3 regions of the Clostridioides sp. ZZV15-6383 genome follow, and region 2 is predicted to be linked to each of the others. Evidence: riboswitches for the same ligand, from Rfam matches in the RefSeq annotation. Region 2 holds a riboswitch; each other region holds the start of a gene.
The links. Region 2 has a riboswitch for S-adenosylmethionine ahead of metK (methionine adenosyltransferase). Riboswitches for the same ligand answer to the same signal wherever they lie in the genome.

Region 1: it holds a riboswitch for S-adenosylmethionine, as region 2 does, so the genes downstream of both, KGF42_RS12700 (O-acetylhomoserine aminocarboxypropyltransferase/cysteine synthase family protein) here and metK (methionine adenosyltransferase) in region 2, are expected to answer to the same signal.
Region 3: it holds a riboswitch for S-adenosylmethionine, as region 2 does, so the genes downstream of both, KGF42_RS14405 (methionine ABC transporter ATP-binding protein) here and metK (methionine adenosyltransferase) in region 2, are expected to answer to the same signal.

What each region holds. Positions count from the first base shown of each region.
Region 1 covers NZ_JAGWCV010000034.1:10,823-21,378, forward strand. The annotation lists gene KGF42_RS12695 (cation-translocating P-type ATPase) at 1-2,429, shown strand, start outside; SAM riboswitch class I at 2,483-2,587, shown strand; gene KGF42_RS12700 (O-acetylhomoserine aminocarboxypropyltransferase/cysteine synthase family protein) at 2,697-3,962, shown strand; gene KGF42_RS12705 (homoserine O-succinyltransferase) at 3,992-4,879, shown strand; gene KGF42_RS12710 (TetR/AcrR family transcriptional regulator) at 5,051-5,683, shown strand; gene KGF42_RS12715 (MarR family transcriptional regulator) at 5,977-6,420, shown strand; gene ftsH (ATP-dependent zinc metalloprotease FtsH) at 6,451-8,268, shown strand; partial or broken gene KGF42_RS12725 (two-component sensor histidine kinase) at 8,585-9,469, shown strand; gene KGF42_RS12730 (ATP-binding protein) at 9,462-9,923, shown strand; gene KGF42_RS12735 (CorA family divalent cation transporter) at 10,228-10,556, shown strand, end outside.
Region 2 covers NZ_JAGWCV010000018.1:21,529-32,084, reverse strand. The annotation lists gene KGF42_RS08800 (ATP-dependent RecD-like DNA helicase) at 1-1,594, opposite strand, end outside; gene KGF42_RS08795 (hypothetical protein) at 1,858-2,955, opposite strand; gene metK (methionine adenosyltransferase) at 3,274-4,467, opposite strand; SAM riboswitch class I at 4,604-4,707, opposite strand; gene yyaC (spore protease YyaC) at 4,896-5,405, shown strand; gene fabZ (3-hydroxyacyl-ACP dehydratase FabZ) at 5,516-5,944, opposite strand; gene KGF42_RS08775 (rod shape-determining protein) at 5,961-6,980, opposite strand; gene spoIIID (sporulation transcriptional regulator SpoIIID) at 7,176-7,436, opposite strand; gene KGF42_RS08765 (M23 family metallopeptidase) at 7,534-8,202, opposite strand; gene spoIID (stage II sporulation protein D) at 8,268-9,332, opposite strand; gene murA (UDP-N-acetylglucosamine 1-carboxyvinyltransferase) at 9,419-10,556, opposite strand, start outside.
Region 3 covers NZ_JAGWCV010000044.1:10,051-20,606, forward strand. The annotation lists gene KGF42_RS14360 (FeoB-associated Cys-rich membrane protein) at 1-148, shown strand, start outside; gene KGF42_RS14365 (AIM24 family protein) at 329-1,039, shown strand; gene KGF42_RS14370 (ABC transporter permease) at 1,122-1,892, shown strand; gene KGF42_RS14375 (ABC transporter ATP-binding protein) at 1,885-2,616, shown strand; gene KGF42_RS14380 (NrtA/SsuA/CpmA family ABC transporter substrate-binding protein) at 2,617-3,609, shown strand; gene KGF42_RS14385 (DUF3793 family protein) at 3,707-4,303, opposite strand; gene KGF42_RS14390 (hypothetical protein) at 4,549-5,148, shown strand; gene KGF42_RS14395 (DUF6194 family protein) at 5,317-5,784, opposite strand; gene KGF42_RS14400 (helix-turn-helix transcriptional regulator) at 5,894-6,838, shown strand; SAM riboswitch class I at 7,174-7,280, shown strand; gene KGF42_RS14405 (methionine ABC transporter ATP-binding protein) at 7,386-8,351, shown strand; gene KGF42_RS14410 (methionine ABC transporter permease) at 8,344-9,000, shown strand; gene KGF42_RS14415 (MetQ/NlpA family ABC transporter substrate-binding protein) at 9,037-9,828, shown strand; gene KGF42_RS14420 (sensor histidine kinase) at 9,976-10,556, shown strand, end outside.

The DNA.
Region 1 (10,556 bases), on a different contig from region 2:
TGATATTTGGTGAATTTACAGAAGCTTTTGTAATACTAATAATTGTAACAGTAAATGCAGTTATTGGAATTGTTCAAGAGAAAAAGGCTGAAAGCTCATTAGAAGCATTAAAAAATATGAATTCACCTATAGCTCGTGTTATGCGTGATGGTGAAGAAAGTGTTATTCCAGCAAGCAATCTTGTAGTAGGAGATATTGTTTTTTTAGAAGATGGAGCGATGGTTCCAGCAGACCTTCGTTTGATAGAAACATCGAGTTTAAAAATTCAAGAGGCTTCTTTAACAGGAGAATCTGTTCCATCAGAAAAAGATGCAGATACAATCTTACCTAAAGAATGTGTACTAGGAGACCGTAGCAATATGGCTTATACATCCTCAATCGTCACATATGGTAGAGGTGTAGGTGTTGTAGTTGCAACTGGTATGGATACAGAAGTGGGTAACATAGCACATCTTTTAGATTCACAAGATGATTTTGACACTCCTATAAAACGTAAACTTAATACTGTTGGAAAGACATTAAGTGTCATAGGTATTATTGTATGCGTTGTTATATTTGCAATAGGTGCATTTTATCAGAGACCTCTCTTGCCAATGTTTATGATTGCAATTTCCCTTGCCATATCAATTATTCCAGAGGGATTACCTGCAACAGCTACTATTGTAATGGCTTTAGGCGTACAACGTATGGCTAAAAGAAATGCTTTAATTAGAAAATTACCTGCTGTTGAAACATTAGGAGGAGCTACAGTAATATGTTGCGATAAAACTGGTACATTAACCTTAAATAAAATGACTGTTACACATATTGCTGTAAATGGAGATTTTGAATCTGGAAAAGTAACATCAATAGATACTGCATCTGAAAAACATCCACTAGTATATAAAGAGATTGTTTATGCTGGTGCACTTTGTAATGATGCATGTATTAATCCAGACAAAACAGATGAAATATTAGGTGACCCAACAGAAGGCGCATTAATTTTTATGGCCAACAAATTTGGAATAGACCAAGATGCTCTTGAAGAGAAATATCCACGTTTATTTGAACAGCCTTTTGATTCCAATAGAAAATGTATGACAACTGTTCATAATATAGATGAAAAGATTATTGCTTATACTAAAGGAGCAGTAGACGAAATTCTTGACCTATGTACTAAAATATTAACTTCAAAAGGTGAAAGAAACATTACCGAATTGGATAAAAAGAATATACACGAATTATGTCTTACAATGTCTAAAGATGCATTACGCGTACTTGGTTTTGCTAAGCGTGAGATTTCATCTATACCAAAAGAAGATAATAAAAACATAGAATACGATTTGACATTTATAGGTATGGTTGGTATGATTGACCCACCAAGAACTGAGGTAATTGATGCAGTAAGTACTTGTAAAGAAGCAGGTATAAGAACCATAATGATAACAGGTGACCATAAAGTTACTGCCACAACAATAGCTCATGAGTTAGGAATATGGAGTGAAGAAAATACTGTGATATCTGGTGATGAACTTGATAATTTGAGTGATGGTGAATTAGATGAAGCTGTTAAAAGTACTACAATATTTGCTCGTGTGTCCCCATTTGATAAACTTAGGATTATACAATCTCTAAAGAGAATTGGAGAAGTACCAGCTATGACTGGAGATGGTGTAAACGATTCTCCTGCATTAAAGTCTGCTGATATTGGTATAGCCATGGGTATAAGTGGTACAGATGTTGCAAAAGACTCTTCTGACATGATTTTAATGGACGATAGCTTTACAACAATTGCTTATGCAATAAAAGAAGGTAGGCGTGTATATAGGAACATACAAAAAGTTATACAATTTTTGCTTGTTGGTAATATAGCAGAGATACTTACGCTGTTTGTAGCAATATTATTAAACTGGGATACTCCACTTCTTGCTGTTCATATTCTGTGGGTAAACCTTGCAACTGCTACACTCCCAGCTCTTGCTCTTGGAGTTGACCCACCAAGTAGAAATATAATGAAGCATAAGCCAGTGAAATCAACCACTTTATTTGAAAAAAACCTTATACAAAGAGTGGTTACTCAAGGTATATTTGTGGCAATAATGACTATTTTAGCATATAAAATTGGTCTTAATATAGAAAATCATTCTGTAGGTCAAACAATGGCATTTTGTGTATTAGCATTTTCACAGATGTTAAGAGCATTTAGTCAGCGTTCAAATACAGATTCAATGTTTAATAGAAATAATGGTAAAAATCCATTTCTTTTAATTTCATTTTTAACTTCTGCGTTGCTAATAGCAGTAATACTGTTTGTACCTGTTTTTAGAAATGCTTTTAGTTTAACTATTTTAAATAGTTCAGAGTGGCTTATAACAATTGTTTTAGCTGTAATGTCTGTAATTCAAGTAGAGGTTGGGAAAGTTATTAAAAGAAAAATTTTAAAAAAATAGTTGACAAAATTAGGAAAAATATATAAGATATAAAACATAGAAAAATTAAATAAATCTTATCCAGAGAGGTGGAGGGACTGGCCCTATGAAACCCAGCAACCAGTATATATTTATATACATTGGTGCTAAATCCTGCGGCGAAAGCTGAGAGATGAGTATAATTACGCTTATACAGAGCCTGAGTTATATACTCAGGCTTTATTTATTTTAAATCTCATCTGATAAACAGTTTAATTTTTTTAACTAAAATCTAAGGGGGATACAAAAATGTATAATAAAGAAACAATATGTGTGCAAGGAAATTATAAGCCAGGTAATGGAGAACCAAGAGTATTACCTTTATATCAAAGTACAACTTTTAAATATAGTAGTATAGACCAACTTGCTGACCTATTTGATTTAAAGGTTGATGGACATATATATTCAAGAATAAGCAATCCTACTATTCAAGCTTTTGAAGAAAAAATAAGTTTACTAGAAGGAGGAGTATCTTCTGTAGCTGTATCATCAGGTCAATCTGCAAATATGTTGGCAGTTTTAAATATATGTAAATCAGGGGACAGCATACTTTGTTCTTCAAAAGTATATGGAGGAACATTTAATTTATTAGGACCTAGTCTTAAAAAATTTGGAATAGACTTAATATCATTTGACTTAGATTCAAGTGAAGATGAGATAGTAGAACTTGCAAATGAAAATACTAAAGTTGTGTTTGCAGAAACACTTGCTAATCCAACTCTTGAAGTTATAGATTTTGAAAAAATAGCAAATGTAGCCAAGAGAATTAATGTTCCATTTATAGTTGATAATTCATTAGCATCGCCAGTACTTTGTAATCCTTTAAAGTATGGAGCAAATATAGTTACTCATTCTACTACAAAATATTTAGATGGTCATGCTTCAAGTGTTGGAGGGATTATAGTGGATGGTGGAAACTTTAACTGGGATAATGGAAAATTTCCAGAATTAGTTGAGCCAGACCCAACATACCATGGAATAAGTTATACTGAAAAATTTGGAAATGCTGCGTATGCAACTAAAGCGAGAGTTCAATTACTTAGAGATTATGGAAATTGTTTAAGCCCATTCAATGCTTATCTTACTAATTTAAATGTTGAAACACTGCACCTTAGAATGGAAAGACATAGTGAAAATGCACTTAAAATAGCTAGATTTTTAGAAAAACATGAAAATGTAGACTGGATTAATTATCCAGGACTTGATGATAACAAGTATTATGAGAATGCCAAAAAATATTTATCAAAAGGGTGTAGTGGAGTTTTATCATTTGGAGTAAAAGGAGAACTAGAAAATGCCAAAAAGTTTGTGGAAAAATTACAGATAGCATCATTGGTTACTCATGTTTCAGATGTAAGAACATGTGTCATACACCCAGCTTCAACTACTCATAGACAATTAACAGAAGAACAATTAATTGCATCTGGAGTATTACCTTCACTAATAAGATTGTCTGTTGGAATAGAAAATGTAGAGGATTTAATAGCTGATTTAAATCAAGCTTTAAATTTCTAATAGTCTAAGAGAAAGAGAAGTGAAAAGATATGGCTTTAATACTACCAAAAGGATTACCTGTTATTAATAAATTATTGGATGAAGGAATAGATGTAATTTACAAAGAAGATTTCAATAAGAAGTTAAAATATGAAGAAAACATAGATACTAAGATAGCTATATTGAATCTAATGCCTATAAAGATGGATACAGAATTAGATTTACTAAGAAGGATAGATAAAACAGGATTTAATGTATCTGTGGAATTTATTAAAATTTCAACAAGAGAAAGCAAGAGAAGTTGTAATGAGTATGTTAAAGCGTTTTATAAAACATTTGACGAAGCCAAAGAAGAATACTTTGATGGTTTTATAATAACAGGAGCTCCAGTTGAACAAATGGAGTTTGAAGAAGTTGATTATTGGAATGAACTAGAGGAAATTATGGATTATTCTAAAAGAAAAACTAAATCTACATTATATATATGTTGGGCAGCTCAAGCAAGTCTTTACAAATACTACAATGTAAAAAAAATTCCGTTAAGTCAAAAATGTTTTGGAGTATTTAAGCATAAAGTAGATAAAAACAGTAAGATAGTAGATGAGTTTGAAAAAGAATTTTTTGCTCCACATTCAAGACATACTACTGTAAATATTGAAGCTCTAAAAGAGAATAAGGAGTTGAGTATTGTAAGTCATTCTAAAGAAGCTGGTCCTTATATAATTACAAATTCAAGAGATATATTCGTAATGGGTCATAGCGAGTATGATAAATACACTCTTGATAAAGAATATAAAAGGGATATAAACAGAGGAGATGAAATATCAATACCTCAAAATTATTATATTAATAATGACCCTTCAGAAGAGCCAACTGTTAAATGGAAAAAACATTCAGAGTTATTGTTTAGAAATTGGATAAAAAATTATTTAATATAATAAATTTTAATAGGATATAAATGTTAACTAAAAAAGATATATAAATAATAAGGTATAAAGGTAATCTTAATTATTCTTTATACCTTATTATTTTTAAAAATTTGACATTATAGTAGTAGTTTTATATAATAAGACTAAACCGACTGACGGTCTATTGGAAGGAGAAAATAGATGAGAATCGTAAAAGACCCTGAAGAACGTAAAAGTGAAATACTAGATACAGCTGAAATGCTTTTTTGCACTAAAGGATATTCAAAAACTACTGTAAATGATATTTTAAATGAAGTTGGAATTGCAAAGGGGACTTTTTATTACTACTTTAAATCCAAAGAAGAAGTAATGGATGCAATCATAACTAGAATTATAGACAATGATATAAATATAGCAAAAAAAATTGCTTTAAATCCAGAAATACCAGTCCTTGAAAAATTTTTTCAAATATTAATGTCTCAAAGACCTAAGGTTGGAGATAATAAAGAAAAAGTAATTCAGCAATTCCATTTACCAAATAATGCAGAGATGCATCAAAAGACGATAGTTAAAACTATTTTAAACTTTACACCAATTTTAGCAGAAGTAGTAGAAGAAGGTGTAAGAGAAGGCATATTCAATACAAAATATCCAAAAGAAACAATAGAGTTTTTAATTGCTTCTTCTGAGTGTATATTTGATGAATCAATGTTTAGTTGGAATAAAGATGAAATGTTGCAAAAAACAAAAGCTTTTGTTCACATCATGGAAATAACATTAGGTGCAGATAAAGGTAGTTTTGACTTTGTACATGATATGATAATAGGGAACTAAACTTTTGTATTATTGATGAATTTATATTTTAACTTTTAAATGGGATTAAAAAGCGAGAAATCGGTGTAAAATATATACATCGATTTTTTATTAAAAACATATTGTGTAAAATTAAATATCAATAAGATAATAAAATTCCAACTGAAGTTACAATATTGTAATTGACAATAAATATTTAATACTATAATATTTAATACATTAAACATTATAGTATTAAATATTTATTTACAAGATACACTTAAACCTAAAGTTAATAACTAGTAAAATAAAGTATTTTCGTAGGGAGCGTTTGTATGGATGAGATGAGTTTTAAGAAAGAACTATTAGACTTGACTAGAGATATAAATATGAAGTTTGCAACTTTATTAAGTAAGTTTTATCAGCCACTTGGTATTACCGCAGTGCAAGCTTTGATTTTATCAGAGTTATGTGAACATGGGGAGAAAAAAATAAGCGATTTAGGGAAAAACTTAAACATGACAAATAGTAATGTATCAGTAATCTGTCAAAGACTTGAAAAAAATGGTTTTTTAAATCGTATAAGAGATATAGAAGACCAGCGAATTGTAAAAGTAAAAGTTACAAATAAATCATTGGATATACAAGAGAATATTTCAAGTAGTATTTTTGATAGTTATTTTGAAAATATGACTAGTGAAAAATTGCAAGATATGGAAGATATAATAGAAGGTTTAGAGAAACTAAATAAACTTTTAACTCACATTGATTGCAAATAACATAAAAATAATTTAAAGGAGATTAAAATTATGGATGAACATAAACCCCAAAAAAGGTCTGCACTCTATTATTATACAGTTATAATAATAGTAGTAATGTTTTTAAATGCTTTAATATTTCCAAGTTTAATGGATAAAAAAATGGTTGAGATTGACTATGGGAAGTTTCTTACAATGTTGGATACAGGAAAGGTTAAATCTGTTGAGATAGAAAACAATAGAATAGCAATAAATCCATCTAGTAGTAAGGATAAGAATATATACATAACTGGTAGAATGGATGACCCAGAATTGGTAGATAGATTAAAAAATGCAAAGGTAGAATTTACTAAGGTTATTCCTAAGGAAAATTCACCACTTTTAAGTATTTTACTTACATGGATAATACCTATAGGTATTCTTATGCTATTTGGCAATTTAATGATGAAGTCGATGCAAAAGAGAATGGGTGGTAATGCTATGCAATTTGGAAAAAGCAACGCCAAAATGTATGTATCTGCTCAAAGTGGAAAAAGATTTAATGATGTAGCTGGTCAAGATGAGGCAAAAGAAGCTTTAAGTGAAATAGTAGATTTTTTACACAATCCAGAAAAATATAAAAAAATAGGAGCACAAATGCCTAAGGGTGCACTTTTAGTAGGACCTCCAGGTACAGGAAAAACACTCCTTGCAAAAGCTGTGGCAGGTGAAGCAAATGTACCATTTTTCTCAATATCTGGTTCTGAATTTGTTGAGATGTTTGTAGGAATGGGAGCTTCTAGAATTCGTGATTTGTTTAAACAAGCAAAAGAAAAAGCTCCATGTATAGTGTTTATAGATGAGATTGATACTATTGGTAAAAAGCGTGATAATGGAAGTGGATTAGGTGGAAATGATGAACGTGAGCAAACTTTAAATCAGTTGCTAAGTGAGATGGATGGTTTTGATGGTGGAATAGGCGTAGTAATACTTGCGGCTACAAATAGACCTGACAGTCTTGACAAAGCATTACTTCGTCCAGGAAGATTTGATAGACGTATACCAGTTGAACTTCCAGACCTTGGAGGGCGTGAAGCTATATTAAAGGTACATGCTCAAAATGTAAATGTAAGCTCAGATATAGATTATAATGCAATTGCAAGGTCCACATCAGGTGCATCTGGTGCAGAGCTTGCAAATATTGTAAATGAAGCAGCACTTTTAGCAGTTAAATCTGGTAGAGATATAGTAGAGCAACAGGATTTTGATGAATCTGTTGAAACTGTAATTGCTGGATATCAACGTAAAGGAGCTGTAATTTCAGACAAGGAAAAGAAAATTATAGCATATCATGAAATAGGTCATGCACTTGTTGCAGCTATGCAAAAACATTCTGCTCCTGTCCATAAGATTACTATAATACCTAGAACTTCAGGTGCACTGGGATATACTATGCAAGTTGCTGAAGATGAGAGTGTACTTATGTCAAAGGAAGAAGCTATCGATAAAATAACTACTTTTACAGGTGGACGTGCTGCTGAAGAGGTTATTTTTAATACTTGTACATCAGGTGCTTCAAATGATATAGAACAAGCCACTAAAATTGCAAGAGCTATGGTTACTCGCCTTGGCATGAGTGAGGAATTTGATATGGTTGCTCTTGAGACAGTAAGTAACCAATATCTAGGAGGAGACACTTCTCTTGCTTGTTCTTCAGACACTGCTGCTAAAATAGACGAGGAAGTATTTAAAATAGTAAAGACTTGTCATAAAAATGCAATTGAAATTTTAGAAAACAATATTGATAAATTACATGAACTTGCTGAATACTTACTAGAAAAAGAGACTATTACAGGTGATGAGTTTATGAAAATACTTAATTTAAAATAAAGTGATTATTATACAAAATAAAAATGCCTATTGTTAGGCATTTTTATTTTGTAATTAAACTATTTAAATTTTAAAAAATATATATTTAAATTTTTACATAATCTTAATCATTAAAAATACATATTAACTACAACTTTATACTGAAATTGATATTATAATAGTAATGAAAGGTATAAGGAGGTTTTTTAATGGATAGACCCAATCCAGATACTCTATTAGAAAAAATAAAAAATGAAGAAAAAAACTAAGTAGAGGACAATTAAAAATATTCTTTGGTTATGCAGCAGGAGTAGGAAAGACCTATTCTATGTAGGAATCTGCGCAAAACTTAAAGAAGGTAGGAGTTGATGTAGTAGTTGGATATATTGAACCACACACTAGACCAGAGACATTAGCTTTACTTGATGGCTTGGAAATTCTTCCTGTAAAGGAGATAGAATATAAATCTATAAAACTTAAAGAATTTGATTTAGATGCTGCTTTGGCAAGAAAACCAGAAGTTATATTGGTAGATGAATTTGCCCATTCTAACGTTACCGGATTAAGGCACACCAAAAGGTGTCAAGATATAGAAGAATTGTTATTAGCAGGTATAAATGTCTATACTACTGTAAATGTGCAACATCTGGAAAGTCTAAATGACATTGTTGAGATAATTACAAACGTATCAGTTAAAGAAACTATACCAGATAAGTTTTTGGATACAAACACACAATTAGAACTTATAGATGTTGAACCTGATGTACTTCTTGAAAGATTCAGTGAAGGTAAGATATATAAGAAAGAGCAGGCTATTAGAGCAAAAGATAATTTCTTTATAAAAGATAATCTAGTTGCACTTAGAGAAATTGCACTTAGAAAAACTGCAGAGAGAGTGAATAAAGAAGTTCAAATGACTAGACTATCAAAGGGTGATGTAACTGTAGTACCTACATCAGATACACTTCTTGCATGTATAAGTCCATCTCCATCTTCAGCAAAAGTTATTAGAACTGCATCTAGAATATCAGACAGTACATTTGCAAAATGGATAGCTTTATATGTTGAAACTCCAAATACAGCAAGGTTGCCGTTTGATGAACAAAAACAATTACAAAATAACCTAAAACTAGCCAAGAAATTAGGTGGTGAAATAATTGTTTTGCATGGTGAAAATATAATAGAGCAAATACTTAGAATTGCAAAACTGAGAAATGTTTGAAGAAATTATATCAGAAGCGTTACAAAAAATAAAAAAAAGAATTGAAAATGTACTTATAGATATTAATATACCAGAACAGATATTATTTGTTCCTATGGATGCAAAATTAATAGAACAAGTTCTAATTAATCTAATAGATAATTCTTTAAAATACTCAAAAGAAGATTGTAAGATAGACATAAATGTATATGAAAAAGAAGATTATGTTTGGTTTGAAGTATCTGATAATGGTCCTGGTATATCAAAAAAACTCAAAGAGCATATATTTGATAGATTTTTTACTGGAGAAGAAGGAACTAAAGATTCCAGAAAAGGTGTTGGACTTAGGTTATCAATTTGTAAATCTATAATTCAAGCTCATAAAGGCGAAATCATGGTGGAAAACAATAAAGATAAAGGTTCAACATTTAAGTTTACAGAAGTTGGTGTAGGATATAGATTAAATGATGAATAGGTATGATATATTATTAGATTGGATATTTAATGTGTGTTACAATTATACAGTTTATACAAAACGAAGATAAAGTGTGTATGCTATTATTAATTTAGTATATACATTTTATTTTTTAGTATCAATAATATGAAATATATTTTAAAATAAATATATGATACAATCTGTAATAAAAACTTAGGTTAAAAAATAAAAATATTCAATTCTTACTTTATAATAAATAATAATTATTAAAATAGTGTAAAATAATTACAATGATAATTATAGAAAATTTTTAGAATGTAAATTGAAATTTAGGAGTAGATGTATGTATATACTGAATTTAAATACAAGAGAGACTATTGAAGATTTTAGAGACAAATTTTATATAGCAGAAAATTCTTATCTTATATTAAGTGCTCCAAAAAATTTAAAATTACTCAAGGAAATATTAGATATAGATGAAATAACTTTTAATGATTGTCTTAAATTTGATGAAATAACCAAACTTGATTTATTTGATAATTATGATTTTTTGAGCCTAAATACATTTGAATTAAGAGATGGAGAAGCTGTTATAGAAGAAGTAAATATGTATTTATCAGATAATTTTATATTGGTTGTAGTCAATGAAGAGCACTTTTTGTTTGAATTTGT
Region 2 (10,556 bases):
ATCTTTCATTAACTAATCCTATTATTTCATTTAAAATTTCTTCATTGGTAGACTTTCTTATAAAAAAGAAATCTTTCCCTTTTGTATTTAAATAAAGGGGCTCTCCATTGTTTATCTTATGGGCATTTACAATTATCATGCTCTCTTGTGCTTGTCTAAATATTTCATTTAATTTAACTACATTTATAATATTAGAATCAATCATATCTTTAAGTACATTTCCAGCACCTACAGAAGGCAATTGGTCACTATCTCCAACCAAAATTACTCTTGTTCCTAGCTTTATAGCTCTAAGCAAATTGTACATTAAGATAATATCTACCATTGATACCTCATCAACAATTATTACATCTGAATTTATTGGGTCTTCTTCAGCCTTAAAAAAAGTTAAATCATCGTCTGTTGAGAACCCCATCTCTAATAACCTATGTATAGTTTTCGCCTCTTTATCAGAAGTTTCACTCATTCTCTTAGCTGCTCTTCCCGTTGGAGCTGCCAAAGTTACATTTTTCCCATTATTTTCAAATATATCTATAATAGCATTAATAGTAGTTGTTTTACCAGTTCCTGGACCACCAGTTATAATTAATACTCCACTGTTAACAGATTCTTTGACTGCTAAAATTTGTTTTTCTGCTAACTTAATTTTTTTATCTTCTTCTAAAGCATTAATCTCACTATCTATATCTATTTTTAAGTCTTCAAATTCATACTGTGATAATTTTACTATTTGGCTACATACTCCATTTTCAGCTAAATAGTAAGGCATAAGATATATAAGATTTTCATTGTTTACTCTCTCTATATGTATTTTTTGGTTATAAACTAGCATCACTATACACTCTTTTATTATTTCTCCATTTAACTCTAATAACTTTTCTGAATCTTGTATTAGAACATGTTCTGGTAAATATGTATGTCCGTTACTTAGAGATTTATTTAAAGTATATAAGATGCCCTGACAAACTCTATCTTTAGAATTTTTATCTATACCAATTTTATTTGCTATACTATCAGCTACCTTAAATCCAATTCCTCTTATATCTTCAGCAAGTTGATATGGGTTTTTATTTATAATTTCTATTGCACTACTTTTATATTTCTTATATATTTTTAGACAGTAATTTGGTGTTATTCCAAAAGGAGACAACTCTATTATTATATTTCTCAATTCTCTATCTTCTTCATAACTTTTTACTATTTGTTTTACTTTTTTACTTCCTATCCCCTCTACTTCTTGTAGCTTTTCTGGCGAATTTTGTATCACATTTAATGTATCTACACCAAACTTATCAATTATTCTCTTAGCCATTTTTTCACCAATACCATGTATCATTCCAGAAGATAAGTAAACATAAATTCCTTCTAAGGATGATGGTGTCACTGGCATAAAACTATTAACTTCAAATTGAGTCCCATAAATCTTATGGTTTACCCACTTTCCTTCAACTTCTATACTTTCTCCAATTGCCAAAGTAGGCATACATCCTACAACGACAATTTCATCACTTTCATTTACCAGATGAGCTATTGTATAGCCATTATCTTCATTTTTAAAGACTATTTCACTTATCATTCCTTCTAATTTTTCCATTTTTATCTCCTAAAAATACTAATAATCGCTCCGTTTAAACGTTAGTATACCTTATCTGTTAAAACTATGATAGTCCTAGAAAAGTTTTATATTTTTATACTTAACGTAATTTCCAACTATTATACATTTTATCAGAAACAAAAAAAATCTGCATCCAAAAAATATGGTACCATAAGATACAGGTACCATGTTTAAATAGCTATTTTATTTTAATTACTCTATGTTTAGCGTACAAATTAGATTTCATAAATGTATTCATAATACTAACTTATTTCAGATTTATTTTCTTTGTACCCCTCGGTTTTAGTGATTCTTCTATAAAGCATGCATAATAAAATTAAAATTCCCATATAACCTGTATACGGATATAGTGTACCTACTAGTTTATCAAATGGCAGTAGACCTCCTATACAAGCTAATATACTTACTACTATTGTTATAATTTTAAATTTAGGGTGGTCATCTTCTACAAATCTGTTAGTTACTGACCATAGTAATGGTACAGCTGTAGTATATATCCCTAACAAAAGTACTACTGAGAATAAAATACCTATTATTGGAGATATTTTATCAGCTAAGTAAAGTGCTGGTATCTCTTTTGTATATATATTTCCTATGTCTGAAAGTAATGCTAAATTCATCATTATAGCTGCTGCCATAAGTGCTACTCCACCTACTATACCACCCCACACAGCGTCTTTCTTATTTACTGCAGAAGCTCCCATTCCTGTCAAGAATGTTATTACTATTATTACATTATAACATGTATAAAGCACTCCTGAGAAATATCCATTTGATGTAGCAGTTTTAATGTTTAAGCTATCGACCATAGTTCCTGCATTTGATAAAGCATCAATATTACTAAATAAACTAATTGCTCCTACTAAAAGTGTAAATATTATTATTATAGGACCTATATTACCTAGTATCTTAGAAAGTCTTGTCAAACCTAATGAAACAGTTATTAGAGAAACGATTGCCATACCAATTCTACCTACATATGGATTTAATCCATAGTATTCTGATAATGTAGCTCCTGCTCCTGCAATCATTATTACTAATGTTCCAAATAAAAACAATGGTCCAAACCATTCAAAGAATGTTCCAAGATACTTTCCACAATATACTTGATAAATCTTTATTGGTTCTTTAAGCTTCAATTCTCTTCCCTTCTCTATAACTTCTGCTCCAAACCATGAAAATAGTATCATAGATATGATTCCTCCTATAATACCAGCATATCCATAAAACGTAAAAAATTGCAGTATTTCTTGACCAGTTGCAAATCCAGAACCTATTACAGTAGCTACATAAGCTCCAGCAAAGCTTATAACAGTTTTAATATTTACTTTACCTGACATACACTACTCCCCCTAATTAAAATTATTTTTAAAGTGTAAGTTTATTAAGATTATATTAGACTCATTATTGTTATGTTTCAATATATTTTTAATTATTTAACATCAGTTAACACAATCTTAACTAGTTTTTAACATATATCCTATAATATGTATAAATTTAATATAGTATTGTAAAACAAAATGTACTAATCTAATTAAATATTGTTTAATTTATTATATGATGAGAAATTAATATTTATTAAAAATATTTAACTCATAATAAAAAAGCTGTTAGAAAGTAATCATAAAATTACATTCTAACAGCTTTTTAGTTAAAAATTATTCACCTAAAGCATCTTTTCTTAACTGTTCAACTTTGTCAGTTCTTTCCCAAGGTAAATCTATATCAGTTCTACCAAAGTGACCATAAGCAGCAACTTTTTTATAAAGAGGCTTTCTTAAATCTAAGTCTCTTATTATAGCTCCTGGTCTTAAATCAAAGTGTTTATTTACTAATTCAACAAGTTTTTCTTCTGAAACTTTACCTGTCCCAAAAGTATCTATAAATATAGATAATGGTCTAGCTATACCTATAGCATATGCAAGTTCTATCTCACATTTATCTGCAAGACCAGCTGCAACAATATTTTTTGCAACATATCTAGCTGCATAAGCAGCAGATCTATCAACTTTTGTAGGGTCTTTTCCTGAGAAAGCTCCTCCACCATGTCTAGAATATCCACCATAAGTATCTATTATTATTTTTCTTCCTGTAAGACCTGTATCTCCTTGAGGTCCTCCTATAACAAATCTTCCAGTTGGATTTATATAAATTTTAGTATCTTCATCAAGTAATTCAGCTGGTATAACTGATTTTATAACATGCTCAATTAAATCTTGTCTTATCTTATCATTTGATACTGTTTCACAATGTTGAGCTGATATAAGAACTGTATGTACTCTTACAGCTTTACTTCCTTCATATTCAACAGTAACTTGAGTTTTTCCATCTGGTCTTAAATAATCAACTAGACCTGTCTTTCTAACTTCTGTAAGTCTTCTTGATAATTTATGTGCTAAAGATATTGGAAGTGGCATTAACTCTGGAGTTTCATTACATGCAAATCCAAACATTATACCTTGGTCTCCAGCTCCAACCTTTTCTATTTCTTCTTCCATCTCTTCTCCAGTCTTACTTTCTAGACCTTCATCAACTCCCATAGCTATATCTCCAGATTGCTCGTCAATAGAAGTTATAACTGCACAAGTATCACAATCAAATCCATATTTTGCTCTTGTATATCCAATTTCTCTTACTGTTTCTCTTACTAACTTAGGAATGTCTACATAAGCAGATGTACTTATTTCTCCTGCTACTAAAACTAAACCAGTTGTAACTGTAGTTTCACAAGCTACTCTGGATTGTGGGTCTTTTTCTAATAATGCATCTAATATTGAATCTGATATTTGGTCACATATCTTATCAGGATGTCCTTCTGTAACTGATTCTGACGTAAATAAATGTCTTGCCATTTTTATTCCCCCTTATTCATTCTTAATTTTTATTATAGGTTTTACCTTATTTTTAATTTTAGAAATTTTACTCAAAATAAAAAACCTCTCCTTAATAAGAAGAGGTTAATAATCGTAATTACATACTAATTAACTGACCTCATCTTTCAAGACTTTTGTCTTGTAGGAATTAGCACCTTTTCCCATTTGGGTGGTTGCTGGGCTTCACAGGGCCTATCCCTCAGCCTCTCTTGATAAGGTAATCAAGATTTAAGTTTTGTTTTACTTTATCAGCTTACTATTTTTTTAAAATTTTGTCAAGATTTTTAGTCATATTTTTTTTATTCCTTTTTTTGTAAGACAAATAAAATATTCTATCTATCTGAAATTCAAAGTTAGGTCTTTTTAATGCTTTTTATTCATATATTTTTTTGAAGGGGGTGTTCCTATTGTATTTAGCTAAAGTAAATTACAGCGATGATGATGTTATACAGATGCTAAGTTCAGTTCTAAAAACTATAATTAATGAAAATACGATTGTTGTTTGCATAGGAACAGACAGGGCTATAGGTGATACTTTGGGCCCTTTAGTTGGAACAATACTTAAAAACAGTAACTTTAAATACCCCGTTTACGGTACACTAGATAACCCTATTCACGCCTTAAATATATATGAGTCTCTAGATACTATAAAAAATACACATATACAAGGTAACTTCTTGGCTATAGATGCTTGCTTGGGGTCGCAGAGTAACATAGGTAATATACAGATTAGAGAAGGACCTATCCTGCCCGGAAAAGGTGTTGGCAAAAAACTACCTCAAATAGGAAATTATTCTATAGTAGGAATTGTAGATAAAATTGATGAAAATAATAGACTTTCATTTAATAATATACGTCTTAGCTTTATATTGGACTTAGCTGAAACAATAGCCTTAGCTTTATTGGTATCCACTTAATCCCAATATAAACTAACTGATAAAATTCTTTATATAAAAAGGTAGATATTTTAGAGCATCTGATTAAATACTCTAAATTATCTACCTTTTTACTTTTATATTTCAAGTTTTTACTTTTCTACTAAAGCAAACATTAATTCACCTTTACAGACAAGTTCTTCACCGACATATGCCTTAGCATCTGCCTTAGCTATATTTCTTCTAAGAGTTGTCATTTCAACTTCCATAGTTAATGTATCTCCTGGTCTTACTTCTCTCTTAATTCTAACTTTATCTATACCTGCAAATACACCTAATTTTCCTTTATTTTCCTCTACAGACATCATTGCAACTCCACACACTTGTGCTAGAGCTTCTACTATTAATACTCCTGGCATTAAAGGATATTCTGGAAAGTGACCTTGAAAAAATGGCTCATTAACTGTTACATTTTTTATGCCAACAGCTCTTTTTCCAACTTCTAACTCTATAATCTTGTCTACCAATAAAAATGGATATCTATGTGGTATTAATTTTTTTATTTCATCTATATTTAGCATCCTAAAACTCTCCTAATTATTTTCTTTTAAAAGACCCACCAGTTTCAAGTAAGTCTATTGAACCTAAAGCTATTCCTGTACCTTTTGCAACACAAGATAATGGTTCATCTGCTATTGTAACAGTTATTCCTGTTCTTTGTTCTATTATTTTATCTAATCCATATAATAATGAACCTCCACCAGTCATTATTATACCAACATCTCCTATATCTGCTGCTAGCTCGGGAGGTGTTTTTTCTAAAACAGCATGAGTAGCCACTACTATTTGCTCAACACATTCTCTAAGTGCTTCTAACATTTCTGTTGAATTTATAGTTATAGAACTAGGAAGCCCTGTAATTAAATTTCTTCCTGTTATCTTCATATATTTTTCTTCTTCTCTCTTAAATGCAGAACCTATTTCAAACTTGATTTTTTCTGCTGTTCTTTCTCCTATAAGAAGATTGTGTTGTTTTTTCATGTATTTGACTATAGCATCGTCAAATCTATCTCCACCAACTTTTATAGATTCACTTACAACAGCTCCTCCTAAAGATATTACAGCTATATCTACAGTACCTCCACCAATATCTATAATCATATTACCATTAGGTTGTGATATGTCTACACCAGCTCCTATGGCTGCTGCTATTGGCTCTTCTATGATATATACTTCTCTAGCTCCAGCTTGTCTAGTTGCATCTTCTACTGCTCTTTTTTCTACTTCTGTAACACCTGTTGGTACACATACCATAATTCTTGGCATAAAAAATCTTCCAAATCCCTTTTTATCAGCTATCTTATCTATAAAAGATTTTAACATCTTCTCAGTTACATCATAATCTGAAATTACACCATCCCTTAAAGGTCTTATAGCAACTATGTTACCTGGTGTTCTCCCTATCATTTTTTTAGCTTCTTCTCCTACAGCTAAAACAGAATCTGTTCTGTTGTCTATCGCCACAACAGATGGTTCTTCTAAAACGATTCCTTTACCACTAACATAAACAAGTACATTTGCAGTACCTAAATCTATGCCTATATCAGCTCCAGCCATTTTTTCAACTCCTTCATTTCTATATTAGGTTATATTATAAGCCTATTTTAATACTCCTATAATAAAGCATATACAAAAAACTCGCTTTAATCAAGAGAAAATAAATGTTTTGAGAGCATTATTATTTTGCTATTTATAATTATTTAATATATTTCTTACAATAATTTAATTCAATAAAAAAAGTAGGTTTTTAACCTACATTTTTTTATGTTCTTTCTCATATTTTAATTTCGTTGCTAATCCCCCTCTAATATGTCTCTCTGATTTATTTTTGTCTAGCACATTTTTAACTTCTTTGGCAAGGGATGGATTTATTTCCTTCAATCTTTCTGTAACATCCTTATGAATTGTACTTTTACTTACTCCAAATGTCTTGGCGGTTTGTCTTACTGTAGTGTTTTTTTCAAGTATATATTTTGCTACCACTATGGCCCTTTCCTCTATATGAGATCTCAAAGATTACCCCCCTCACATAATAGCTTTAATGATATATATGTAAAAACACCAAAAAATATAACAAGCTTAACCAAATATGATTAAACTTGTTATACTTTTACTTAATTAGACTCATTGGGTCTATAGATTTATCTCCATTATATGCCTCCAAATGTACATGTATACCTTCTTCACTTTCTACCTGTGAAGTACTTCCTACAGTACCTAGAGATTGTCCTTCTGTTATTTTCTGATCTTTTTTAACACTAACATTTTTATCTAGATTTGAATATACTACTACAATATTATTGTCACTTTTTATTTTTACTGATTCTCCATATTCTTCATCGTTAAATACATCTACTACTATTCCGTTTAATAGAGATTTTATTTCTTTACCTTTAGTACAACTAATATCTACACCTTTATGAGTTTCCCAAACATCAAGTGTTTTAGAATAACTAGGTTCTTTTTCTGAATAGCCTTTTATTACTTTATCTCCAATGTAATTTAATTTTGTTGCACTTAACTTATTTTCCTCTTTTGACTTAGCTTTTTCTAAGTTTTGTTTTGAATCCGTTGCAGTAGGAATAGCATCTTTCTTATCTTTTTCAATTAAATGTATTTCCTCTTCACTATCTTTATTAGCATTTTCTATCATGCCTTTATTAGAAGCCAATTTATCTACATTATTATTTGTAAACCAAACTCCACCTACTGCTAATAAACAAACACATACAAATAAAGATAAATAAAAACCATCTTTTTCTAACAGCTTTTTCTTCATTTTGCACCTCCAAATATATTTCTACATTTGGATTATTGACGTGTTTTTAGCATTTTATACAATTATTAGTATATATCTTTTATTTTTGTATCTGTGTAGTAATGTGATAATATATCATAATATTTATAGCCTTCTTCTGCCATTCCTTCTGCTCCCCACTGGCTCATTCCAACGCCATGACCATATCCTTTTACTACAAAATCTATGTATCCTTCTCCAAATTTTATGTCAAAGTTTGCAGAGTTCAACTTAAAAACAGTTCTAATTTCTTTTCCAGTCAATTCTTTATTTCCTAATTTTATTTTTTCTACAGTTCCAGCATCACTTCTTTTAGTTATTAAAACTTGTTTGCTTAAATTATTCACATCTATAACAATAGTGCTATATGATCTTCTAAGACTCTTAACAAAATCAGTATTACTTATTTTAAGAGTTGATGCAAATTTAGGAGAATACTTATCATAAGGGCTTTCTACAGACTTTAGATAAGGATATTTTGCAGAAAATACTTCTTCACTATTTTCAGTTTTCCCTGAAGATGTAGAAAAATAAAGAGGAAGTATTGCCTTATCATTATAAGTTATTATCTGCCCTTTAGTTTCTCTAACTGCTTCTTGGATTTTAGAATATTTATTTTTAATCCATTCTTCACCATTCAGCTTTTTAAGAGTATCATAACTCTTATATTCTTGGCAGTGTTTATAATCAGTACATACTACTGCATTTTTATGTTTACTTGATTTACTATGTTCCTGTTTATATACTACATATGTTCTAGCTGCTACAGATTGAGCTTTTAAAGCTTCTATATCAAACTCTGATGACATCTCACCAGCTAGTACGCCACATAAATAGTTCTCCATGTCCATTTTTTCAGTTTTTCCTGTTATATGATTATAAACGTTGATGACTGGTGTTTTTTTATTTACAGTTTCATAGTTCACTATTTTTTTTTCTTCTTTATTACTTTTGTCCTTAATATCACTTTTTTTAATAGTTTTGTTTATAGATACTGGTCTCTCTGGTTTTTCAGTTAATTCTATATTTTTATAAGACACTAAAGTTATAAGTGATGGAACTAACACAGAGCAAGTCACAAATCCTAACAAAACAACCAATGAGTTCTTCATATACTCTCCTCCTTAGCTTTTAAAACCTTGTATTTAAGTATATGAACAACCCTATTAATTTATAACTTTCTTCTCTAAACCAATTATTAATCTTCTACTATTTCGATTTGACCACCTAATGCTGTTATCTTCTTATCTATATCAACATAGCCTCTTTGAATATGGTATATTTCTCCTATTTGAGTTTCTCCTTCTGCTATAAGACCACATAAAATAAGTGCTGCCCCTGCTCTTAAATCAGTAGCATTTACTGCTGCACCATGTAGCTCATCTACACCATTAACAACCGCACTTCTTCCATCTATTTTTATATTAGCACCCATTCTATTGAACTCAGCAACATGCATAAATCTATTTTCAAAAACAGTTTCTATAACTACACCAGTTCCATTAGCTACAGTAAGCATAGCCATAAATTGTGCTTGAACATCTGTAGGAAATCCTGGATGTGGTAAAGTTTTTATATCTATTGGTTTTAATACTTTAGGACCTACTACTCTTACAGAATTGTCCATTTCTGTAATTTCACAACCAGCTTCTCTTAATTTAGCTACGACTGGTTTTAAATGCTCCATTAAAACATTTTCAACAGTTATATCACCTTTTGTCATAGCTGCTGCAACCATATAAGTTGCTGCTTCTATTCTGTCTGGAATTACATTATGCTCTGCTCCTTTTAACTCTTTAACACCGTTTATCTTTATAGTGTTAGTACCTGCGCCTTTAACATCTGCTCCCATTTCATTCAAGAAATTTGCTAAATCTACTATTTCTGGCTCCTCTGCTGCATTTTCTATTATTGTAGTACCTTCTGCTAAAGAAGCTGCCATCATTATGTTTTCAGTTGCTCCAACAGATGGAAAGTCTAAATATAATTTATTTCCTACTAATTTTTCTGTTGCTGCTTCAACAAAACCATGGTCCATCTCTATCTTTGCTCCTAAAGCTTTAAATCCTTTTAGATGTAAGTCTATAGGTCTTGTTCCTATAGCACATCCTCCTGGCATAGAAATTTTTGTACTATTAAATCTAGCAAGTAATGGTCCCATAACCAAAAAAGAAGCCCTCATTTTTCTTACAAGCTCATATGGAGCTTCACAAGTTTTTATATTACTTGCATCAACAGTAAGTGTATTTTCTTTATATTCAACTTCTGCTCCTATATGTCTCAATAAATCTGATATAACATGAACATCTCTTAAATTTGGTACTCCATTTAATGTT
Region 3 (10,556 bases), on a different contig from region 2:
TACATTTATTATAGCAGCTATTGTAGTAGTATTAATGGCATTAGCTGTAATGCATATGGTTAAAAATTCAAAAAAGAATGGTAGTAGTTGTGGATGTGGTTGTTCTGGATGCTCAAGTAGTAAGAGTTGTCATAGTACTAAGAGATAGATAAGATAAGAGCCTGATAAAAAGTTTAAATTACTTTATTATCAGGTTCTTATTTTTTATATAAATAACAAATTTCATATTTGAAGTAGGTTAGACTATGTTGTAATTTTACTGTATAATTATAGACAAATATATGATTAGGAGGGATTATTGCTAAATTAAGCAATATGAGTGAATATTATGTTTAAATTTGATATAACAAATGAACTTATGTGTATAGCAAGGGGAAGTGGTAAATTTTTTGCAAAAAAAGGTGCTATGGTAGCCTTTAAAGGAAATTTTAATTTTGAAAAATTGTTATTAGGTCCAAATAATGGTGGTGGTTTAGGAAGAGCATTATTAGGTCATGTTCAAAGGTCATTGACAGGAGAACAAATGCCAATAATGGTTGTTGAAGGTGAAGGTGAAATTTACCTAGCTCAAAATGCTTATCATGTAGATGTAATATCAATTGACCCAGGTGATTCAATTTATGTTGAGAGTGAAAACTTATTGGCGTTTTCTGAACAATTAAACTACAGTGTAAAATTGATTGGCTCAGGGGTAATATCTCAAAAAGGTCTTTTTACTACACATTTAGTAAATAAAACAGGTCAAAATCAAGATGTTGCTATAATAACAGATGGTAATCCTCTAATACTTGAAGGACCTTGTTGTGTTGACCCAGATGCATTAGTAGCTTGGACTGGAAGAGAACCATATCCTAAAGTATCAAAACTATCATGGAAGACTTTTATTGGTCAGACTTCAGGGGAATCTTATCATATGGAATTTGTTGAACCTGGACAAATAGTTATTATACAGCCATCTGAAAGATTGTCTGGATTAAAAACAGATTCTACACCTTCTGATAGAATGAGTTCAGGTGGATTAAGGCTTGGTATAGATTAAATTTTATTATAGATTAATTATTATTTAGGATATTAAAAAATAAAAAGGGTGGTAGGGATAGGTATGTTAAAAGGAGTTTTATATGTTTGAGAAAATTCATAAAAAGTTAAAAGGATATTATATTTTTTTTATAATCTTAATTTTATGGAAGATTGTATGTGTTTTAGGTATATGGAATAGCTATATTCTGCCACCACCTGAAATAGTTCTAGATACTTTTATAAAAATGATATATGATGGTTCTATTTTCTTAAATGTTTATGCCAGCATAAGAAGAATATTGATAGGTTTTTTAATAAGCTCATTGATAGCAATACCACTTGGAGTTGTATTTGGGGTAAATAAAAAAATGTATGAATACTTCAAACCATTATTTGAATTCATGCGAAGTACACCTCCACTAGCTTTGGTTCCAATGCTTATTTTATGGTTTGGTATAGGTGAAGAATCTAAAATTATAATTATCATTTTGGCATCCTTTTTTCCAATATTTTTAAATACACTAAAAGGTATAAAAAATTGTGACAATAAATTAATAGAAGTAGGTAAATCTTTTAATTTATCTAAAAAGAGAATTTTTTATAAAATAATAATTCCTAATTCTATGTTAGATATTGTTGTTGGACTTAGTTTAGGACTTGGATATAGTTTTAGAGCTATAATTGGTGCAGAACTTATTGCAGCTTCTTCAGGGCTAGGGTATTTGATTTCTGATGGAAAAGATATGTCTAGAACTGATGCTGTATTGGTAGGAATTTTTGTTATTGGATTTTTAGGTATACTTTCAGATTATCTATTTTCAAAGGCAATAACAAGATTTAGCAACGGGAAGCAGGTTGATTTAAATGGTTAGGAATGGATTTTTACTAGAAAATATATACAAAAAATATTTAGTTGATAATAAAGAGCATTTAGTTCTTGATGATATCTCTTTAAATATATCTAGTGAAGAAATAACTGTTATATTAGGCGAAAGTGGATGCGGAAAGACAACTTTACTTAGAATTTTAGCAGGTCTTGAAAATGCAACTAGTGGAAATGTATATTTCTTTAATGATGATAAAAAGTGTATTCCAAAAGTAGGAGTGGTATTTCAAGAAAGTAGACTTATGCCTTGGCTGAATGTAAGTGAAAATATACTTTTACATACTGAAAAAAATAATAGAAATAAAGTTGATTTAGACAAGTATTTAAAAATGATGAAGCTTGAAAAGTTTAAAAATTCATATCCAAATGAATTATCAGGAGGAATGGCACACAGAGTAAGTATAGCAAGAGCGCTTTCCTTTAATCCAGATATTTTACTAATGGACGAGCCATTTGCAGCACTAGATTATTTTACAAGAAGAAAAATGCAAAAAGAAGTTGTACATATCCACAAAAATACTAAAAAAGGTGTAGTATTTGTAACTCACAATATCGAAGAAGCTATGGAAATAGCAAAGAAAATAATTGTTTTTAGTAAAAATAAAGGGATTAAACAGTTTAGTGTCGAAGATGAATATAATAGAGATTTAACTAAAAGCTATTATATAAGCTTGAAAAAAGAAATATTAAGGGAATTGGGGGAGTTTTAATTGATTAAAAGAAGCAAAAAGATTTTAGCAGTAATGACATCTTTAGTAATGGTGTTGGTTGGTACTGTAGGTTGTTCAACAACAAATGATGAGAAAGATGCACCTGCAAAAAAAGAAGCTAGTTTACCTAAGGAAATAAATTTAACTTATGTAAAATCACCACTTAATGTTCCTAGTATATTAGAAAAAAAGGATGATTTATTTGGAAAGGAATTTAAAAAGGACAATATAAAAGTTAATTTTCATGAATTGACAACAGGACCAGAACAAACTCAAGCACTAGCAGCAGGTGAGCTAGATTTTTTACATGCATTGGGGGGGACATCTGCAATAATAGCAGCTTCAAATGGTGTTGGTCTTAAAATTACAAATATTTATAGCCGTTCGCCAAAAGGGTATATGCTTATAACTAATAATGAAAACATAAAATCTATAAAAGACTTAAAAGGTAAAAAAATTGTAGGACCAAAAGGAACTATACTTCACCAGTTGTTAATTGCTGCACTTGCTAAGGAAGGATACACTATAGATGATGTTGAATATGTAAATATGGATATCCCTAGTGCTGCTTCTGCATTAGAAAGTAAAAGTGCTGATGTCGCAATGCTTGCAGGACCAGTAGCGTTAAAAACAATAAATTCAGGTGCTAAAATGATTGTAAATGGAGAAGGATTAGTTAGTGGAATAATAGTTACTGCGGTAAGTGATGATTTTGCTCAAAAATATCCTGAATTAGTAAAAAGATTTATGAAGGTTCATGAAGAAACTTTAAAATATATGGATGAAAACAAGGATAAAGTAATGGATGTTGTGTCTAAAGAAGTCGGTTTATCTTTAGATGAAACAAAAGAAATGTATTCTTGGTATGATTTTAGTTCTAAAATAACAGATAAGGATATAAAAGAATTAGAAGATACACAGGAATTCTTAATGTCTAACGGAATGCAAGAAAAGAAAATAGATATTAAAGATATGTTATACAATCAAAATTAGAATATTTCAAAATATTAAAGCAGAAAATACACCCTTGTTTATTATAAAATTGTATAGTAAAAAGGGTGTATTTTTATTATTATACATAAAAATACAATTAAAAACAACTTACTATTTTATCTACACTTATGTAGTCTAGTAATTTTCTCATTTTCTTACGATGAAGTAAAAACTTGGAATATGTGTCTTCTGATTGTTTTGTATCGCCATAAACCTTCCAATATTTAATCATAGAAACTTCGTAATTGCTATATCCCATAAATCCAATTACATCTTTAAGAGGGTATCCTAAAAAAATACCTATTTCATCAGGAAAAACATCGCCCTTAAGCTTATCTATTAAATGTTCTAAATAAGCATTAACATTCGTATTTTGTTTGTATCCTAAAAACTTTAAAAAGTTTACTGTTTTTTTACATTTTAATTTTTCTGATAATGCTTTTTTGTTTACAAATAGTATTTTTAATCCTTTTTTCTCCTTGTCAATAACTATAAAATCTATCTTTTTACATTTATATAGATATTCGTGAATATCATTAATTTTTTCTTCTCTATTTACGTCAGTAAATGAAATATTTATTATTTCAGCAGGTTTAGAACCTAAAAAAACTGGACCTAAAACCTCTAAAAGCCATTTTATATATGATGATTCAATTTTATTTTTACAACAAAATTGTGAATTACAACAAGACATAAAAGATAACCTCCCTTAAATGAAAATTAATATCAATTAATTAAATTATACTATGAATGATAATCAATATCAATAATAAAATTATATTTTTTTAGTTTCGTTATTTATCTATTATGATTTCCAAAAAAATAAATTATATCTTGTTTAATTTTAGTAAATAAAAAATAAAAATAGAGAAATACTAAATTTAGAAAGAAAATAATTAAAATTCTTGGTAGTATAAAACATCTAGGAGGGTAATAAAAATGAAATTAAAAAGAACTTTATTTGTAGGATTAGCATTAGCATTAGCTATAGGAATGACTGCATGTGCTAGAGAAAATGAAAAACCAAGTGAAAATGCAGGAAAAAATCCTAATGAATCTGTAAATAACAATGAAGGATATATGAATTATTATTCAACAAGTTATAATGATTATATAGCAGGCTTAAATAGATATTCTATTTATGATACTCCAGAGAGTATAAATAATCAGTTTAAAGATAAAGAATATCCAGGAAATGAAAAATATTTAAGTGATGTAAAGGCTGCGTATAAAGATAGTAGAGATAAAATACAATCATTTGTAACATCTCTTAAAAAGGATGGTAAAACAGAAGATACAGAGTTAAAGAAAATGAATGATGACCTAATCGCTGAAGGTGAAAGATTAGTAAAAGATATAGATGAGAGAATAAAAAAATTAGATAATGTATCTGATGAAGACATGAAAAAAGGTCAAAATGACTTCGTGAAATTAGTTCATGGAACTGAAGATGTAGGAAATGATATAGGTAGTGGTTTTAGAAAAATGATAAAAGATATGAATGATAGATTAGGAATAACAGGAAATAATAAAAAATAATAAAACAAATAGCATCAAAATTAAAAATAAATATTTGAAATAGAGCGAAGCCTTATAAATAGTATATTTTTTGGCTTCGCTTTTTTGTATGTTATCAAAATACCCATTTTTATCTTGTCATCTCAATATCTTTATTATAATTTACTTAGAGGTTACTGTCTTATGTTTTTACTTGTTTTTTCTCTTTTTAAATTTTTGTTTTGCAAAATTGTAGGCTTCTTCTATTAAAGTTTTAAAGTTCTCAAATGTATTTTCAGTAGGGCTTAGGACGCATATCCATCCCATCCATGCATAGATAGGGTGTGGCATGACTGTATCCAATGATGTAAAATCAAAATCCATATTAACTATTTGACCAACACCTGGACGTTTTGGAATATATCCAAACATTTCAATAAAAGTTTCTTTTTTTAATCCTATGTTCACACGGTATACATTTGGACGACTAACCAATGAGCCTTTATCATTATTACTGTCTTTTTCTTTAATGGTAAGAACATATACTCCTCGTTTTAAAACACCATTGGGATTGTAGTAGATTGCTCTTTCGCCCCAACTATTCATTAGTACAACATCATCTAAATTTGACAGACAATAATTGATAATATCATCAGCCTTAATGATATTATTTTCCATAAAATATCAGTCCCTTCTTTTTTACTATTATTATTGCTTTAAATGTAAGAATATCTTATCATAGAATAGTGACAATTATTGTCACTATATTGAAATTAGGAGTATGATTATGTCAAGAGCTGAGCGTTTAATTGAACTGATGATAACTATAAATGCAAAAAGAAGTTTTACAGCAGGAGAGTTAGCAGAAGAATTTTCTGTATCAAAACGTACAATACTAAGAGACTTACAGGTGTTGGAAAATATCGGATTTCCATTATATTCAAAAGTTGGAGCGGCTGGAGGATATCATATACTTAAAGAACGTATACTTCCACCAATTACATTTTCAGAAAGTGAGGTAAAATCTATATTCTTTGCATGTCAATCACTAGAATATTATAATGATTTACCATTTGAGCAAGAAACTATTTCTGTTTTAAAGAAATTCTTAAATTGTATCCCAAATGATATTCAATATAATATTGAGAATATGAGGCGTAAAATTGTTTTTTGGACACCAGATAGGCACTGTCCAACACCATTATTGAAGGAGTTATTTGATATAATAATGAATGGTTCTACAATTAAGATTGAATATTCATCAAAGCAAAAAAATAGTGTGCGTGTCATTATTCCTATTGGTTTGTATGCCATGAATGGACTTTGGTATTGTCCAGCCTACTGTATAAAATCAGAGTATGTTAAGGAGTTTCGAGTAGACCGAATTGTGAATATTTTGAGTATAGAAAACGTATTAAATAAAAAATATAAGGTTTCATCTTCTATACATGATTATCTTGAGAATATGGGAGTAGGTACAGATTATCATATTAAAGTTAATTTGACGGATGTGGGTGTAAAACGTTGTGAAACAGAATTTTTGTTGGCAAGAGGATTGAAAATTTTGCCTAAAGGTGGGTACATAGATATGCATATACCCAAATCTACACTTGATTGGGTAGCAGAATATTTTCTAACCTTTGGAAAAGATGCTACAATAATAGAACCAATAGAACTCAAATCTTTGATAAAATCTAAAGTGTTGGAGCTATACAATCATCATTGTCTTTAACTAATATTATTTTATGACACAATTATTTTTAAATTATTCTGTTTAGGGTAAAATAGAGTTTTGAAAAAATGTTAACTTTCTCACTTTATTTTATAGGTGATTTAGATATATTAGTATCATTTAGTATATTTTTTATAATAATATTCTATAGCTACATAGGGATTCATAGACATTAAAATATAAAGTGTTAGGAGCTAGAAAACCAACAAAAAATAGTTATTTGTTTTTACATAGTAATAATAAAAAATAAAAAATTTAAATAAATTCATTGACAAATATTATTAATGAATATATTATATATAACATAGCAACAAATGATAATCGAATTAAATAACGTCTTATCAAGAGTGGTGGAGGGACTGGCCCTTTGAAACCCGGCAACCAGTATATTTTATATACATTGGTGCTAAATCCTGCAACTAATATAGTTGATAGATGAGTATAAATAGCTTTCTAAGCCTGAGTTTATACTCGGGCTTTTATTTTGTTGTAATACATAAGCGAGGATAAACATAAAAACTGAGCAGAATATATGGGAGGAAATTTTATGATTAGCATAAAAAATGTTAATAAGTATTATGGAAAGATTCAAGTGCTTAAAGATGTAAGTATTGAGATAGAATCTGGAGAAATTTTTGGGATAATAGGTCATAGTGGTGCAGGAAAATCAACACTACTTAGATGTATAAATGGACTAGAGGAATATCAAGAAGGTAATGTACTTGTTTCTGATAAGGAAGTAAAGTCATTGAATGAAAAGCAAATGAGAGATTTAAGAAAAGAGTTAGGAATGATTTTTCAACACTTTTCATTGCTTGAAAGAAGAACTGTATTTGATAATGTAGCATTGCCATTAGAATGTTTTGGATATACAAAGGCAGAAATCAAAAAAAGAGTTCTAGAGTTATTAGAAGTAGTTGGAATATCTGAAAAGAAAAATGATAAACCTAGAAATCTAAGTGGTGGTCAAAAACAAAGAGTTGCAATTGCTAGAGCTTTAGCACTAAACCCACAGGTACTTCTTTGTGACGAGGCAACTTCAGCATTAGACCCAAATACTACAAAATCAATTCTTTCATTACTTGAAGATATAAATAAAAAATTGGGAATAACAATAATAGTTGTAACTCATCAAATGGAAGTTATAAAGCAGATTTGCGGAAGAGTAGCAATAATGGAAAATGGGGAAGTCTTAGAGGTGGGAGATACAGAAGAAATCTTCTTAAGAAATACCAAAGGCCTTAGAAAATTAATAGGTGAAGAAAGTATAATCTTACCAAAGGGAACAAATATAAAGATACTATTCCCTAAAGATATTTCTAATGAAGCTATTATTACTACTATGGCAAGAGAACTAAATATAGATGTATCCATAATATTTGGGAAATTAGAACAATTTAAAGATGATATTTTAGGTTCACTTATTATAAACATTTCAGATAAAAGTGGAGAGCAAGTAAAACAATATCTGACTGACAAAGGCATAAGATGGGAGGAAATGATAAATGAATAGTTTAATTGACTTTTTGACAACACTATTTCCAAATGCATTGTTACAAACTTTGTATATGGTTATAGTACCAACTATAGTTGCAACAATTTTAGGGTTTATATTAGCAATCATATTAGTAGTTACAAAACCAGATGGATTAAAACCAAATAGCACAATAAATAGTGCTTTAGGATTTATAGTAAATATATTTAGAAGTTTCCCATTTATGATACTTATAGTTGCAATGATTCCAATAACTAGATTAATTGTTGGAACAAGTATAGGAGAAACTGCTGCAATAGTACCAATAACTATTGGTGCAGCACCATTTATCGCTAGAATTATAGAAAGCTCATTAAATGAAGTGGATAAAGGATTGATAGAAGCAGCAAAATCTTTTGGAGCTACAAAGAGACAAATAGTATTTAAAGTTATGATAAAAGAAGCTATGCCTTCAATAGTATCTGGAATTACATTATCAATAATATCTATACTTGGCTATACAGCTATGGCAGGTGCAGTAGGAGCTGGAGGATTAGGTAACATCGCACTTATTTATGGATATCAAAGATTTGATACAGCAGTAATGGTATATACAGTAATAGCACTTGTAATATTAGTTCAGATAATCCAAGGAGTAGGAAATCTGGCTTATAAGAAACTAAAATAATTTAATTATAAACATTTTAAAGAGGGGGAGTAAAAAATGAAATTAAAGAAATTATTATCAGTAGCATTGGTGTCAGCAATAGCAATATCAGCAGTAGGTTGTTCAAACAAAGAGGATAAAAAAATACTAGTAGGAGCTTCATCAAATCCACATGCAAAGATATTAGAAGTTGCAAAACCTTTGTTAAAAGAAAAAGGATATGATTTAGAAGTAAAAATATTTGATGACTATGTACTTCCAAATACAGCTTTAGATGAAGGTTCTTTGGATGCTAACTTCTTTCAACATATTCCATTTTTAGAGGAAACTGTGAAGGAGAAAGGATATAAACTTACTTATACATCTAAAGTTCATATAGAGCCAATGGGATTCTATTCAGAAAAAGTTAAATCATTAGATGAAATAAAAGATGGAGCTGTTATAGCTGTGCCAAATGATGCAACTAATGGAGCTAGAGCACTTAAATTATTAGCAAAAAATAAATTGATAGAAGTAAAAGATGGAGAGCTTATAACTAAAAAAGATATAACTAAAAATCCTAAAAATATACAAATAAAAGAAATGAATGCAGAACAATTACCAACAGTATTAAAAGATGTTGATGGAGCAGTAATAAATTCCAATTACGCTTTAACAGCTAACCTAAATCCTACTAAGGATGCAATAGTAATAGAATCAAGTGATTCTCCATATGTAAATATAATAGCTTGTAGAGAAAATAATAAAGATAGTGATAAGATTAAAGCTTTATCAGAGGCTATGAATAGTAAAGAAGTTAAAAAATTTATACAAGACGAATATAAAGGAAGTATAGTTCCAGCTTTCTAAATTAAATATACAAAATCTATAAAATGAGTAAAATTAAAAATATTTACTCATTTTTTTTTATAACTAGAAAGTGACAAATTTTTTGGAAGAATTGTGGTAACATATTTATAGGTAAAACTATATAAAAATGAAGAAGTGGTGAGGAATATGGAATCTAAAGGAACTTTAAGTAAGAATAAGGTCTATATACTAGCTAATGGGGTATTTTTGATTATTGCACTTTTAAATATAAATTTGTACACAGTTTCTATAAATATGTATAGGATAATTTTACTTTGGATATTTGGATATTCTATAGTCCATATAACTAGTTTTAAAAAAGATGAATTTATAAATATATTGAAAGTAGCATGTCTTGTATTAGTTTTTGTAAGTATTTTAGGAGTAGTGAATTTAAAAATTCAAAAATTCCAAATTGTATTGCTCAATTTAAGTATGATTAATATGTCTACTTTTATATACTTAACCATTTCTAAAGTAAAAAAAATAGGAATAAGTCCAGTACTAATTTTTTATGGTGCTTTTGTGATATTAGATTACTTTATAAGAAATACTTTTAGTAATATCAACTGGAATATGATTATTGTATTAATTAATGTTGTTATATCTTTATTTAATTTGCTATATTTATTGAATAAACTTGATAGTAAAATTGAACACTATAAGTTAATAAAAGATTTATCATATTTTGTGTTTTTCACAACTATTATAGGGTTTATATCAATCTT